Regions from separate parts of the Paracoccus pantotrophus genome, predicted to be linked through region 1. Evidence: riboswitches for the same ligand, from Rfam matches in the RefSeq annotation. Region 1 holds a riboswitch; each other region holds the start of a gene.
The links. A riboswitch is a leader RNA that binds a small molecule or an ion and turns the genes downstream of it on or off. The one in region 1 is predicted to bind cobalamin.

Region 2: it holds a riboswitch for cobalamin, as region 1 does, so the genes downstream of both, ESD82_RS02685 (TonB-dependent receptor plug domain-containing protein) here and ESD82_RS11600 (DUF1636 family protein) in region 1, are expected to answer to the same signal.
Region 3: it holds a riboswitch for cobalamin, as region 1 does, so the genes downstream of both, ESD82_RS09750 (ABC transporter substrate-binding protein) here and ESD82_RS11600 (DUF1636 family protein) in region 1, are expected to answer to the same signal.

What each region holds. Positions count from the first base shown of each region.
Region 1 is NZ_CP044426.1:238,354-242,904, reverse strand. It holds gene ESD82_RS11610 (hypothetical protein) at 1-538, opposite strand, end outside; gene cobO (cob(I)yrinic acid a,c-diamide adenosyltransferase) at 600-1,211, opposite strand; cobalamin riboswitch at 1,249-1,449, shown strand; gene ESD82_RS11600 (DUF1636 family protein) at 1,526-1,879, shown strand; gene cobW (cobalamin biosynthesis protein CobW) at 1,883-2,917, shown strand; gene cobN (cobaltochelatase subunit CobN) at 2,921-4,551, shown strand, end outside.
Region 2 is NZ_CP044423.1:560,892-565,442, forward strand. It holds gene ESD82_RS02685 (TonB-dependent receptor plug domain-containing protein) at 1-1,285, opposite strand, end outside; cobalamin riboswitch at 1,419-1,634, opposite strand; gene ESD82_RS02690 (SLC13 family permease) at 1,767-3,542, shown strand; gene ESD82_RS02695 (aminotransferase-like domain-containing protein) at 3,552-4,551, opposite strand, start outside.
Region 3 is NZ_CP044425.1:387,183-391,733, reverse strand. It holds gene ESD82_RS09755 (FecCD family ABC transporter permease) at 1-784, opposite strand, end outside; gene ESD82_RS09750 (ABC transporter substrate-binding protein) at 781-1,791, opposite strand; cobalamin riboswitch at 1,886-2,088, opposite strand; gene ESD82_RS22610 (short-chain fatty acyl-CoA regulator family protein) at 2,083-2,277, opposite strand; partial or broken gene ESD82_RS22605 (hypothetical protein) at 2,671-2,802, shown strand; gene ESD82_RS22600 (hypothetical protein) at 2,825-3,055, shown strand; partial or broken gene ESD82_RS09735 (isocitrate lyase) at 3,204-3,886, shown strand; gene xrtE (exosortase E/protease, VPEID-CTERM system) at 4,000-4,551, opposite strand, start outside.

The DNA.
Region 1 (4,551 bases):
TTCGCGCCGTGCGCTGGTGATCGCGCGAAACCACCTGCGGCTCGGCCGAGGGCTGGTCGGGCGCGGTTTCGGCAGCAGGCAGCGGCGGCGCATATTGCACCGATTCGATGACGTAATCCGTCATCACCGCCTTCTGTTCGCGAAAGCTCATCAGCGATTCGTCCCAGATGCCGGTCGATTCGACCCTGGTCGAGCCCTTCTGCTCGAACATCTTCGGCACCACCACCGACCAGCTCAGCACCTGGTCCTCGCTGACGCCCCAGCTGCCGTCGCCATTGTCGGTCAGCCGATAGGTCAGGGCCGAGACGCTGACCTGGGCCTGATCGGCCGGAACCTGCGCCAGAAGCGGCGCCGGATCGATGCGCAGCTCATAGCTTTCGCCCTGCGGGGTGACGGCGACCACGCCCTCGGTGCCGCCGAAATAGGTCTGGAAAACGCCGCGCAGCCTTTGGGCCCCCTCATCGGTGGCGGGCACCGCCCAGGCCGCCGAGACGGGGCAGATCGCCAGCAGTGCCACAAGGCCTTGTCTCGCAAACATGTTCGAACATCCTTTCGAAAAATCACTCGTTCTGCACCAGCGGCAGATGACAGGAAACGGGCTAGAACTCCACCCCAGGCTGGGCCTTGATGCCGTCGCGGAAGGGGTGCTTGACCTGCTCCATCTCGGTCACAAGATCGGCCAGCGCGACAAGTTCCGGCTTGGCATTGCGCCCGGTCAGCACGACATGGGTCATCGGCGGCTTTTCGCTGCGCAGGAAGTCCAGCACCTCGTCCAGGTCCAGGTAGTCATAGCGCAGGGCGATGTTGATCTCGTCCAGCAGGACCATGCGGATCTGCGGATCGCGGATCAGTTCCTTGGCCTTTTCCCAACCGGCGCGGGCGGCGGCGATGTCGCGCGCCTTGTCCTGCGTCTCCCAGGTGAAGCCCTCGCCCATGGCGTGAAACTGGCACAGACCGGCGAAATGCGCGGTCAGCAGCCGCCGCTCGCCCGTGTCCCAGGCGCCCTTGATGAACTGCACCACCGCGCAGGGCATGCCATGGGCGATGCAGCGCAGGATCATGCCAAAGCCGGACGAGGACTTGCCCTTGCCCTTGCCGGTATGGACGATGACCAGGCCCTTCTCGCCCTGCTTCTCGGCCATCATCCGGTCGCGGGCAGCCTTGATCTTCGCCATCTTCTCGGCATGGCGGGCGTTGTCGTCGGTCTGCATCGGGCACTCCTTCGCTTGACAAGTCGGGACCGGGCGCGCACAGACAGGGGGCGCTGGTTCCTGTCCTACGACAGGCGAAGAGGGAATGCGACAGGCAACCGCCTGGAAGCAGCCGCCCCCGCGACCGTGACCGGAAAGGTCGCCCCATGGCCACTGGCGAAAGCCGGGAAGGCGGGGCGGCCGTGGGCCAAAGCCCGAATCCGCAAGCCGGGAGACCTGCCAGCGCGCGAAGGATTGACCGGCGGACGGGGTGTTCCCGCTGGGGCTTGGGCGCTGGTCCCCTGCCTCGTGCCGCCTTGAGGGATGAAGGGCGCATGACAGTCACGCTGCATGTCTGCATCACCTGCCGCGCCGGCCAGCCGGTGCTTGAGGGCGAGCCGGTGCCCGGCGCGCGGCTGCATGACGCGCTGGCAGCCGAAGGCGCACCGGATGGCGTGCGCATCGTCCCGGTCGAATGCCTGTCCGCCTGCGCCAGCGGCGCCGCCATCGCGCTGTCGGCGCCGGGCCGCTGGACCTATGTCTATGGCCGCATGTCGGCCGAGGACGCCCCCGAGATCCTGCTAGGCGCCGCCGCCTATGCCCAGGCCCCCGACGGCATCGTGCCCTGGCGCGAGCGTGTCACGATTTTCCGCAAGCGCAGCCTCGCGCGCATTCCCCCGATCGGATAAGAAATGAGCGACCTGACCAAGACCCCCGTGACCGTCATCACCGGCTTTCTCGGCGCCGGCAAGACCACGCTGATCCGCCACCTGATGCTGAACCCGCAGGGCAAGCGGCTGGCGGTGCTGGTCAACGAATTCGGCACCATGGGCGTCGACGGCGAGATCCTGAAATCCTGCGCCGACGAGAACTGCCCGGCCGAGAACATCATGGAGCTGTCGAACGGCTGCATCTGCTGCACGGTGGCCGACGATTTCATCCCGACGCTGGAGCGGCTGATGGCGATGCCGGTGAAACCCGACCACATCCTGATCGAGACCTCGGGCCTTGCCCTGCCCAAGCCCTTGCTGAAAGCCTTCGACTGGCCCGCCATCCGCTCGCGCATCACCGTGGACGGGGTGATCGCGCTGGCCGATGCCGAAGCCGTCGCTGCCGGCCGCTTCGCCCCGGACGAGGCCGCCGTCGAGGCGCAGCGCGCCGCCGACGACAGCCTCGACCACGAAACGCCCCTGTCCGAGGTGTTCGAGGACCAGATCGCCTGCGCCGACATCGTGCTGCTGTCCAAGGCCGACCTGGCCGGCGAGGACGGGCTGGCCGCCGCCCGCGCGGTGATCGAGGCCGAGGCGCCGCGCAAGCTGCCGATCCTGCCGTTGACCGATGGGGTGATCGACCCGCGGGTGATCCTTGGGCTGGGCGCGGCGGCCGAGGACGACCTTGCCGCCCGCCCCAGCCATCACGACGGCGCCGACGACCACGAACATGACGATTTCGACTCGGTGGTGATCGAGCTGGCCGAGATCGCCGACCCCGGCGAGCTTGCCACCCGCATCGAGCGGCTGGCGCGCGAGCAGAACATCCTGCGCGTCAAGGGCCATGTCGCCGTCGCCGGCAAGCCCATGCGCCTGCTGGTCCAGGCCGTGGGCGAACGGGTGCGGCACCAATACGACCGGCCCTGGGGCGACGGGCCCCGCGCCTCGCGCCTTGTCGTCATCGCCGAGCATGACGATATCGACGAGGCCGCGATCCGGGCGGTCCTGGCCGCGTAAGCCATGCACGTCGTCTTCCGCGAAAGCCGTGGGCTTGAGGAAACCGAGGTCCCGACCGACCCCGGCCAAAGCCCCGCCGACCTGGTGGTGCTGTCCTATTCCGACAGCGACCTCGGCGCTTTCGCGGCGGGCTGGCACCGGGCGGCCGGCGGCCTGCCCACGCTGCGGCTGTGCAACCTCGCGGCGCTGCGGCACCCGGTCTCGGTCGATCAATATGTCGAGGCGACGCTTTCGGGCGCCCGCGCCGTGCTGGTCCGGCTGATCGGCGGCGAGCCCTATTGGCCCTATGGCGTGGCCAGCCTTCAAGACCTCGCCCATCGCTGCGGCATCGCGCTGGCCTTCCTGCCGGCGGACGGGCGCCCTGATCCCACGCTGGACCGTTTCTCGACCCTGCCGGTGCCGCTGCTGCGCCGGCTTTCGGCGCTCTGCGACCAGGGCGGCGCGGTCGCGGCGCAGATGGCACTGGCGGAACTGGCGCAGGCGGCAGGACTGCCCGCCGCCCCGGTCCGTGGCGAGGCCGCGATCCCGGATTTCGGCTTCTACGACCCCGACCGCGGCGTGATCGACCGCCCCGAGCCCGGCCTGCTGGTCAGCTTCTATCGCAGCTACCTGACCGCCGCCGACCTTGCGCCGGTGGATGCGATGATCCGCGCCCTGCGCGCGGCGGGGCTGGCGGCGACCGGGGTCTTTGCGCCCTCGCTCAAGGCGCCGGGCTTTGCCGAGTGGCTGGCGCCGCACCTGCCCGGCCTTATCGCGGTGGTGAACCTGACCGCCTTTTCCGCCCGCGACGATGCCGGCGCCACGCCCTTCGACGGTGCGGATTGCCCGGTCTTCCAGGTGGCGCTGTCCACCGCCCCCCGCGCGCTCTGGGCAGCCGAGGAGCGCGGCCTGTCCGCCGCCGATCTGGCCATGCATGTCGTGCTGCCCGAGGTCGATGGCCGCATCTTCCTGGGCGCGATCAGCTTCAAGCAACCGCAAGAGCGCGACCCCGACCTGCAATTCGCCCGCGTGATCCACGCCCCGGACACGGACCGCATCGAGGCTGCGGTGGCGCGGGTCACGGCCTGGCACCGGCTGCGGCAGGCGACACGCCGGGCGGTGGTGCTCTCCACCTATCCCGGCAAGGCGCATCAGCTTGCCCATGCCGTGGGGTTAGACGCGCTGGCATCATGCGGCACGATCCTTGGCATCCCGCATGACGACCTCGGCCACCGGCTGATGGCCGAGCGCATCCATTGGCCGCTTTCGGACTACCGGCAGGCGCTGGCCCGCCTGCCCCGACGCCTGCAGGACGACCTGCAGGCGGCATGGGGCGAGCCGCCGGCCCAGGGCTTCCGTTTCGCCGCCCTCCGCCACGGCGCAGACCTGATCGCCCTGCAGCCCGAGCGCGGCGAGGTGAAGACCCGCGCCGACGATTACCACGACCTGACGCGCACCCCGCGCCACGACTACGTTGCCTTCTACCTCTGGTTGCGGACGCAGGCGGAGGTGCTGATCCACATGGGCGCGCATGGCACGCTGGAATGGCTGCCGGGGAAATCCGTGGCGCTGTCCGATGAATGCTGGCCCGAGGCGCTGCTGGCCGACCTGCCCGTGGTCTATCCCTTCATCGTCAACGATCCGGGCGAGGCCGC
Region 2 (4,551 bases), on a different replicon from region 1:
TGGCTTTGCCGGCCGCTGCGCGCAGACGCAGGTCGCGGCCGGGCACCTGCCATGCCGCGGCGATGTTCCAGGTGGTCGCATGGCGGAAATCGTCGTTGAAATCGCGCCGCATGCCGGCCTGGACGCCGATCCCGTTGTCGAACTGTCCCTGATATTCCAGAGAGGCCGATTTCGTGTCGCGCTCGTACCGGCCGCCCGATGCAAAGGAGTTCTCGTAGATCTCGCGTTTCTTCTGCACCGCCACATTCAGCTTTTGCGCGGCATCGCGGGCATTGCCGCCATCCAGCGCCCAACTGCCGGTATATTTGAAGTTCCGCAGCCGCGAGGCGTCGCTGTAATCCGGCAGGCCGCCGTTGAAATGCGCCGTGTTCTGGTTGGCGCCAGAGACGGCAAAGCGGTTGAGCAGCCTGCCGCCGAAAGCTTCGCCTTCCAGCCACAGCGAACCATAGGTTTCGTCCCGGTCGGCGGTCAGCGGTGCGTCGACGATATAGTCGTCGGGCGAATCCACGAAAGAGACGGCCCGGTCATAACCGTATTCCTGCCAGATGCGCCTAAGCGTGAAACCGACGGTCGCGCTTTCGGTCAGATCATATGAGCCGTTCAGGCCCAGCACGCGCTGCCGGTTGAACTCGGTATCCCCGCCGGGGCTGCGCGATTCGTCCTCGCCATCGGTGCGGCGCGCCACCGCGGACAGGCTGATGCTGCCGCGCCCGTCCCCCGCCTGCACAAAGGCGCTGGCGGTGCGGGTGTCCAACCCGCCGATCTCGACCGTGCCGCCATAGCCCGGCCCCTGCGCAGAGGCGCGACGGGTGGTGATCGAGATGACGCCGGATGCGGCATTGGCGCCGTAGATGGCGGATTGCGGGCCGCGCAGCACCTCGATGCGCTCGATGTCCTCGGCCAGCATGCCGCTGAAGATATAGTCGCCGTTGCCGGGGGAATTGGCCTCGACCCCGTCGATCAGCACCAGCACGTGATTGGATTCGCCGCCGCGGATGCGGATCTTGGCCACCGTTTCGCCGGTCGAGGTGACGGAAAGTCCGGGGACCGTGCGCAAAGCGTCCTGGACGGTGATGACCCGGCGGCTTTGCAGGTCTTCGCTGGTCAGCACGGTATGGGCGCGGCCATAGGCGCTTTCGGCCACCGGCGACAGGCCGGCGGACAGGACCAGGGTGTCAAGCACGACCTGGTCCTGGACCTGCTGGCCCGTGGCGGCACAGGGCAACAGGGCGGCGGGCAGTACGGCGGCGGTTGTGGCCAGCAGCGAAAGCGGGGTTCTGAACATTCCAAAGCCTTTCCAGCGCGGGCCAGGCCCGCGATTTGCAGAAATGCCCTGTGGAAAGGCTGGCAGGCCCGACCGCAGGACGGCGATCGTCACCTCTGCGGAACGGCCGCTTTCCAGACGCGCCCCGCGCCGGAAATGGGTGATCGCCACGGCAGGTCTCCTGGCTCGCGGATCGCTGCTCGGGCCGGCCTTCCCAGGAGATCCCAGTGGCACGTTCGACCGTCGCTCACCGCTTACAGTTGCGGGGGTAGTCCCGGCCTTGCCCCGGCCGCATCGCGGCCCATGGGCGCACCGGTGTTCCCTTTTGATCCGGCGCAGATCCGCCGGAACCGTAGCGGCCCTGCATTGCCGCAGCCGGGCAAGGGCTGTCAAGCGCCAATCCGGTGCCGCCGGGCGGCCGCGACAACCTGTCCTGCCGCGGAACCGCCCGCCGGCCTGCGGCATTGGATAGCGTATCCGACGAAAGGGAGGGTCAAGCCACATGGCCATGCCGCAGCTCCTGGCCGTGCTGATCCTTTGCGCGATGATGGTGCTGTTCGTCTGGGGGCGGCTGCGCTACGACGTGGTGGCGATGATCGCGCTGTTGGCCTCGCTGGTGGCGGGCACGGTCAAGCCGGACGAGGCGTTCCGCGGCTTCAGCGACGATATCGTCATCATCGTCGGCAGCGCGCTGGTGGTCAGCGCCGGCATCTCGCGCTCGGGCGTGATCGAGGCGGTGATGCGCCGGATGCTGGGGCGGTTGCGGGCCCTGCGCTGGCAGCTGCTGGTGCTGGTCGGCTCGGTCACGGGCCTGTCGGCGCTGGTCAAGAACATCGGCGCGCTGGCCATGCTGATGCCCGCCGCGCTGAAGATGGCGCGGCGCTCGGGGCATTCGCCCTCGGCCTATCTGATGCCGATGGCCTTCGGCTCGCTCCTGGGCGGGCTGATCACGCTGGTCGGCACCTCGCCCAACATCATCGTCTCGCGGGTGCGCGAGCAGATGACGGGCCAGCCCTTCACCATGTTCGACTATGCGCCGGTCGGCCTCGGGCTGTCGCTGGTGGGGCTGGTCTTTCTGCTTTTCGCCCATCGGCTGCTGCCGCGCGACCGCCGTGCCACGGCCTCGCTGAGCGAGGCGGTGAACATCAGCGACTATCACACCGAAGCCACCGTCCCCGAGGGCGCCGATATCGTCGGCATGACGGTGGGCGACTATCTGGGCGCCGTCGATGGCGAGGTGGCCGTCACCGGGCTGATCCGGGGCGACGTCCGTCGCGCGGTGACACTGCCCGACACGGTGATCCGCGTCGGCGACACGCTGCTTCTGCGCGGCGAGCCGAATGCGTTGGAACGCGCCGTGACCAAGCTGGGCATGGAACTGACCCGGCAGGATGCGGCCGCCGAGGAGGGCCTGCCTGCCGACCAGATCGGTGTGATCGAGGCGGTGATCGCGCCCGCCTCGCTGCTGGTGGGGCAAAGCGTGGGGCGGATCGCGCTTTTCGACCAGCATGGCGTGAACCTGATCGCCATCTCGCGCGCCGGGCATCGCATGACCCAGCGGCTCAGCCAGACGGTGCTGGCGGCCGGCGACGTGCTGCTGGTGCAGGGGCCGATCGACCGCCTGCCCGAGCGGATGCGGGTGCTGGGCCTCTTGCCCCTGGCCGAGCGCCATATCCGGCTGGGCGGGGTGCGCAAGCAATTGCTGCCGGTGCTGATCCTGACGGTCGCCATGGCGGCGACGGCGGCGGGGCTGGTGCCTGTCGCCATCGCCTTCTTCGCCGCCGCCGTGCTGATGATCCTGACCGGCACGATCAGCGCCGAGGAGGCTTACGAGGCCATCGAATGGCCGATCCTGGTCATGCTGGGCGCGCTGATCCCGGTCAGCGAGGCGCTGCAAAAGACCGGCGTGACCGAGCTTCTGGGCGCCTGGCTGTCGCAGGCGGCGATGGGCCTGCCGGTCTGGGGTGCGGTGACGCTGATCCTGGTCGCGGCCATGGCGGTCACGCCCTTTCTGAACAATGCCGCGACCGTGCTGGTCATGGCGCCGATCGCGGCGACCTTTGCCAGCGAACTCGGCTATCGGCCCGATGCCTTCCTGATGGCGGTGGCGGTGGGGGCAGGCTGCGACTTCCTGACCCCCATCGGGCATCAGTGCAACACGCTGGTCATGGGGCCGGGCGGCTATCGCTTTGGCGATTACGCCCGGCTGGGCGCGCCGCTGTCGGTGCTGGTGGTGCTGACCGGCGTGCCGCTGATCCTGATGGTCTGGCCGGTGTGACGGGCGGCTTCAGCCCGCCTCGGCCAGCGCGGCGCGGATGGCGCGGGCCAGGCGGCGGCAGCCCTCCTCCAGCCGCTCGGGCGGGTTCAGGGTAAAGTTCAGCCGCAGCGAACGGCGGTCCAGCCCCTCGGGATCGAAGACGCTGGAGGGCGAGATGCAGACCCCCTCGGCCATCGCGTGATGCAGCAGCCGGTCGGTATCCAGCCGCGGATCGCGCGCCGTGGCCCAGACGAACATGCCGCCGACCGGCACCTGCCAGTCCAGCTCGCCCGCCAGATGCGCCTGCAGGGCGGCGCAAAGCGCGTCGCGCCGGGCGCGATAGATCGCCAGCACCTCGGGGCGGATGCGGTCGGTGATCCCCGCCTGCAACGCGCGCAGCGCCAGCATCTGCGACAGGCCGCTGGTGCACATGTCCGAGCCCTGCTTGGCGGTGGCCAGCGCCACGATCATCTCGGGGGCGGCGATCACCCAGCCGATGCGCAGCCCCGGCGCCAGTTCCTTGGAGAGCGAGCCCATGTAGACCACCGGCCCGCCATAGGGGCCGGGCCGCTCGGCCGCCGACAGTTCGAGCAGCCGGGGCAGCGGCTCGCCTTCGTAGTAAAGCGCGCCATAGGGGTCGTCCTCGATCAGCCAGGTGCCGGTGGCATGGGCGGCGGCGACCAGCGCCTGCCGCTCGGGCAGGGCCACCAGCCGGCCGCTGGGATTCGAAAAATTCGGCACCGTATAGGCGAATTGCGCCCCCGCCAGCGCGGCATGGGGGTCGAAATCGTTGCCTTCGATCCGCATGGGCCGATAGCGCGGCGCATGCGGCATCCAGGCGTCCAGCGCCCCCAGATAGGCCGGGCTTTGCGCCGCGACCGTCCCGCCCGGTTCCAGCAGCACCTTGCCCATCAGCTCCAGCGCCTGCATGCCGCCGGTGGTGATCAGCACGTTCTCGCGCGACAGCCGCAGCGCCTCGGTCGAGAAGCGGGCGGCGATCAGGTCGCGCAGCGCCGGCAGGCCGGGGATC
Region 3 (4,551 bases), on a different replicon from region 1:
AGGCCGTTCCGATCAGCAGCACCTGCGTGCGCCGCAGGTCGATGCCCAGCGACGCGGCGCTTTCCGCGCCGAAGGCAAAGGCGTCGAGCGCGCGCGCATGCCACAGCGCCACCCCCAGCGCCAGCGCCGCCATCGGGACCGCGACCCAGCTGTCGGGCCAGCGCACGCCGGACAGGTTGCCCAGCAGCCAGAACATGATGCCGCGCGCCTGCTCGGCGCTGGCCGATTGCGCGATGATCAGCGCGGTCAGCGCGTTGAACATCTGCGAGCCGGCGATGCCCGCCAGGATGATGACCCCGGCGCCGCGCATCCCGGTCCCGCCGCCGGCGGCGCGCGCCAGCGCCGCCACCAGCGCGAAGGCGGTCAGCGCCCCGGCAAAGGCGCCCGCCGACATGCTGAGCAGCCCCGCGCCGATCCCCGCCACCGCGACCGTGACCGCCCCGGTCGAGGCCCCGGCCGAAATCCCCAGCAGATAGGGCTCGGCCAGCGGGTTGCGCAGCAGCGCCTGCAGGATCAGCCCCGACAGCGCCAGGCTTGCGCCGCCGCAGGCCGCGACCACCGCCCGCGACAGCCGGTAATGCCAGATCACGCTGGCATCGATCGGATCGAGCGCGGCCGAGCCAAGCCCGGCCTTGACCGCCAGCACCTCGATGACGGTGGCCAGCGGAATGCGCGTCTCGCCCACCGCCGTTCCGAAGAGCAGCGCCGCGACCAGCACGGCGGGGGCCAGCCACAGCCAGCCCCGATTGCGCCCCGTGCTGCGGGTCGCGGCGCGCGCCCTCATTTCAGGTCGAACCCGGCCAGCGAGTCAGCCAGCGATTCCAGCGCATAGATCGCGCGCACCGAGGGGTCCATCGCATTGGCCGGCATGGTCAGGATGCGGTCGTTCTTTACCGCCCCCATCTCGCTCGTCACCGGGTCCGAGGTCAGGAAATCCCGCTTGACGGCGATGTCGTCGGCCGGAAAGCGGCGCCGGTTCATCTCGGCGGCGACGATGAAGCTGGGATTGGCCTTGCTGATGGTTTCCCAGCCCACGGTCGGCCATTCCTCGGCCGAGGCGACGACGTTCCTGACCCCCAGCTTGGACATCATCCAGCCCGGCACGCCATTGGCACCCGCGACATAGGGGTCGATCTCGATCTCGGCCGAGGAATACCAGAACAGGCCCGACACCGTTTCGGGCAGGTCCAGCGCCTGCGCCCGCTCGACCGCCGCCGCCTCGCGCGCCTTCAGGTCGGCGATCACCGCGGCCCCGCGATCCTGCACGTCGAAGATCGCCGCCAGTTCCTCGATGCCCTGGTAGAGCAGCGCGGTGTCGAACAGGACCGAGCGCGCGCCGTCCATGCTTTGCGTATTGTCCTTGCCGACGCATTCGGTGGGCATGATCCAGCTGGGGATCTGCGCGTCGTCGAACATCTCGCGTGTGCCGACCACGCCCTGCGGGCCGATCATCCATTCATAGGCCGTGACCACCAGCCCAGGCTTCTTGGCCAGCACGCTTTCGAAGCTGGGGGCGTTGTCGGCCAGCCGCTCGACCCCGGCATCCGCCTCGGCAAATTCGGGCAGGACGGGGTTGATCCACAGCGCCGTGCCCGCCACCTTGTCGGCCAGCCCCAGCATGTAGAGGATCTCGGTCGTGCTTTGCCCGACGCTGACGACGCTTTCGGGCGCCTTGTCGAAAGTGACTTCGTGGCCGCAGCTGGTCAGCGTCAGCGGGTATTCGGTGGCCCCGAACGCCGCCATCGGCGCCAGGGTGAACGTGGCGATCATCGCCGTGGTGAGCCTTGGCATGATGTTTCCTTCCGCTACATCATGAACAGGCCGGATGAGCGGATGGAGACCGGGCGAATGCCGGTCGCAACCCCTCCCGAGCCGACCCGCTCGGATTGGTCAAACGTCGTCGGCAGGTCTCCTGACTGGCGGGTCACGGCAGGGATGCGGCCTTCCCATGGCGCGGGGCCACAGTGGCATTCTCGCATCCTGCTCGCCGCCTACAGTTGCGGGGGCAGTTCCGGTTCGGGACGCCTGCGGGCGCCCCGGCGGATTCCCTTTCAATTCCTTGCGGAAACCGACGCGCCTTCCCTAGCTTCTGGCGCGGGCGCTGGCAAGCGGCAGCATGGCCGGCCGGCTTGCCGCTGCCGCGCCACGGCTGCCCCCGGCCCGGTCCAGCCGCACGAAGAAGAACGGGACGCCGCGCGCCTCGGGGCGTTGCAGCGTGGACATACGATGCGCGGTCTGCTCGAAACTGGCACCGAAGCGGTGGCCCAGCAGTTCCACGTCGTAGCGCGCCGATCTGGAACCGGCGGCTGGACTGCCCCAGCAGTTCGGACAGCATCAGCTCGCCCCTGACCGGGGCGGGCAGGATGCGCACCGCGATGCCATGCGCGGCCAGCCGGCCGGTCAGCGCCATATGTGGCTCGTTGCGGTGCCGCGCCAGCGCCTCGGCCAGTTTCTCGGCCGCGCGGTCCAGCCTATCGACGTAATTGCGCCGGGCATAGAGCCAGTTCCGGACCGCATCGACCGGGCGCGATCTGCCCGACTATCTGCCGCAAACGCGCGAGATCCGGCAGGGCATCTGGCAGGCCGCCTTCGTTCCGCCGGCGCTGGAGGATCGCCGGGTCGAGATCATCGGGCTGCTGGGACCATGTCTTCAGCCATATCGAGCCCGCGATGCTGCTGAACCCGCATCAGGGCCGGATCACCGAGGCGGGCGTGCGGCTGAACATCCAGGTCTGCGTCGAATACCTGGCGCAATGGCTGTCGGGCCGCGGTGCGGTGCCGATCCGAAACATGATGGAGGATGCCGCCACCGCCGAGATCAGCCGTGCCCAGCTGTGGCAATGGCTGCGCCGCGGTCGCGCTGGAGAGCGCCGCATGGCAGGGCGATCTGATGCAAGCCGAGATCGTCGGCATCCTCGACCGGCTGGGCCCGAACGGGCTCCATCGCGGCCATTACGCCGCGGCCGCGCGCATCCTGCGAGAGGCGGCGACGGCCGAGACCTTGCCCGATTTTATCACCCTGCCGGCCTATGCCGTGCTGAACGCGCTGGACTGAGGGGCCCCGATGGACATCATCCGCACGCTTGCTCCCTTTGGCGGGCCGCTTGCCCCGGATGCCCCGCCTTGCCGCCGGCCGCGCCTGCCGATTCCCGGACCGATCATGCGGAAAGGAAGCATCATGAGCAGAAAGACCTTTTCGGCAATACATCAAATGGCTGAAGGTGGAGCCGATCATGGACGCAAACCCGATCCGCGAGGGCACGGGGCGCCGGCGCGTGATCGAGGATTGCATCGCCTCGCTGACCTTGGGCGGCGCCGACCTGTTGTGGATCGAGACCGATACGCCCAACGTGGACAAGATCGCCGGCATGGTGGCCGAGATCCGCAAGGCGGTGCCCGATGCCAAGCTGACCCATAACAACGCGCCCGGCTTCAACTGGACGCTGAGCCTGCGCAAGCAGCTGCGGGCGCAATGGCTGGCCGAGGGCCGGATCGGCAAGGCCGACCATCGTGACGGGAGTGCGCTGATGAAGCCCGATTTCGACGATACCGGCCTGGGCCGCGAGGCCGACGCCCGGCTGCAACGCTTCCAGGCCGACATATCGGCCCGCGCGGGCGTGTTCCGCAACCTGACCATGCTGCGACCTTCCACCTGACCGCCAAGCCGGTGGACGAACTCAGCCGCGGCAATTTCGGCGCGGAAAAGATGTTGGCCTATGTGCAGACCGTGCAGCGCGAGGAGATCCGCCGCGGCATCTCGGCGGTCAGGCACCAGCACGAGGTCGGCTCGGACCTGGGCGACACGTTCAAGGAGATGGTGGCGGGCGAACGCGCGCTGAAGGCGGGCGGGCATGCCAATCCCATGAACCAGTTCGCCGCAGGATAGGCCGGGATCGGGCTGCGGGTCGCCCGCCTTCGGTGGGTTCGCTCAACACCCCCCGGCCTGCCCGCGACGCCCCGATCCCTTGGGGCGTCGCTTTTCCGTCGTCGCGCCCGTGTTCAGATCAATGCCCAGTTGCCGCTGGCCGCCGCGGCGGCGAAGACCACGAGGTTCGCCGCCGCATGCGCCCATACCGCGTCGGTCAACCTGCCGCGGCGCTTGTAGACCGCGGCAAAGGCCAGCCCGGCGACGAAGGCCGCCGCGCCGCTGTCATGGAGCAGCGCGAAGGCGGCCGAGGAAACCAGAACGGCCCCTGCCTGGCCGGCCGGGCCGGGCAGTTTCAGCAGGTGGCCCAGCAGGTAGCCCCGGAAGGCCGCCTCCTCGATCAGGGGCACCAGCAGCACGGTGCCGACCAGGCGCAGGACGATCCAGCTTGCCGCCGCAAGCCCGAGCCCGGCGAAGGGCGGCGGGGCTGGCTCGGCCCCCGCAGCGACGCCGGCGGCAATCCACATGATACCGACCGCGACGCCCGCCAGCAGCGGCAGCGGATCGACGCGCCAGTCGAGCCGGGCCCAGACCGGAAGGAACAGGACCAGCCCCGCGCCCATCGCCGGCACCCGGTATGGGTAGGCCGCCTCGGGATTGGTGAAGAATGTCGATACGAAAAGCCC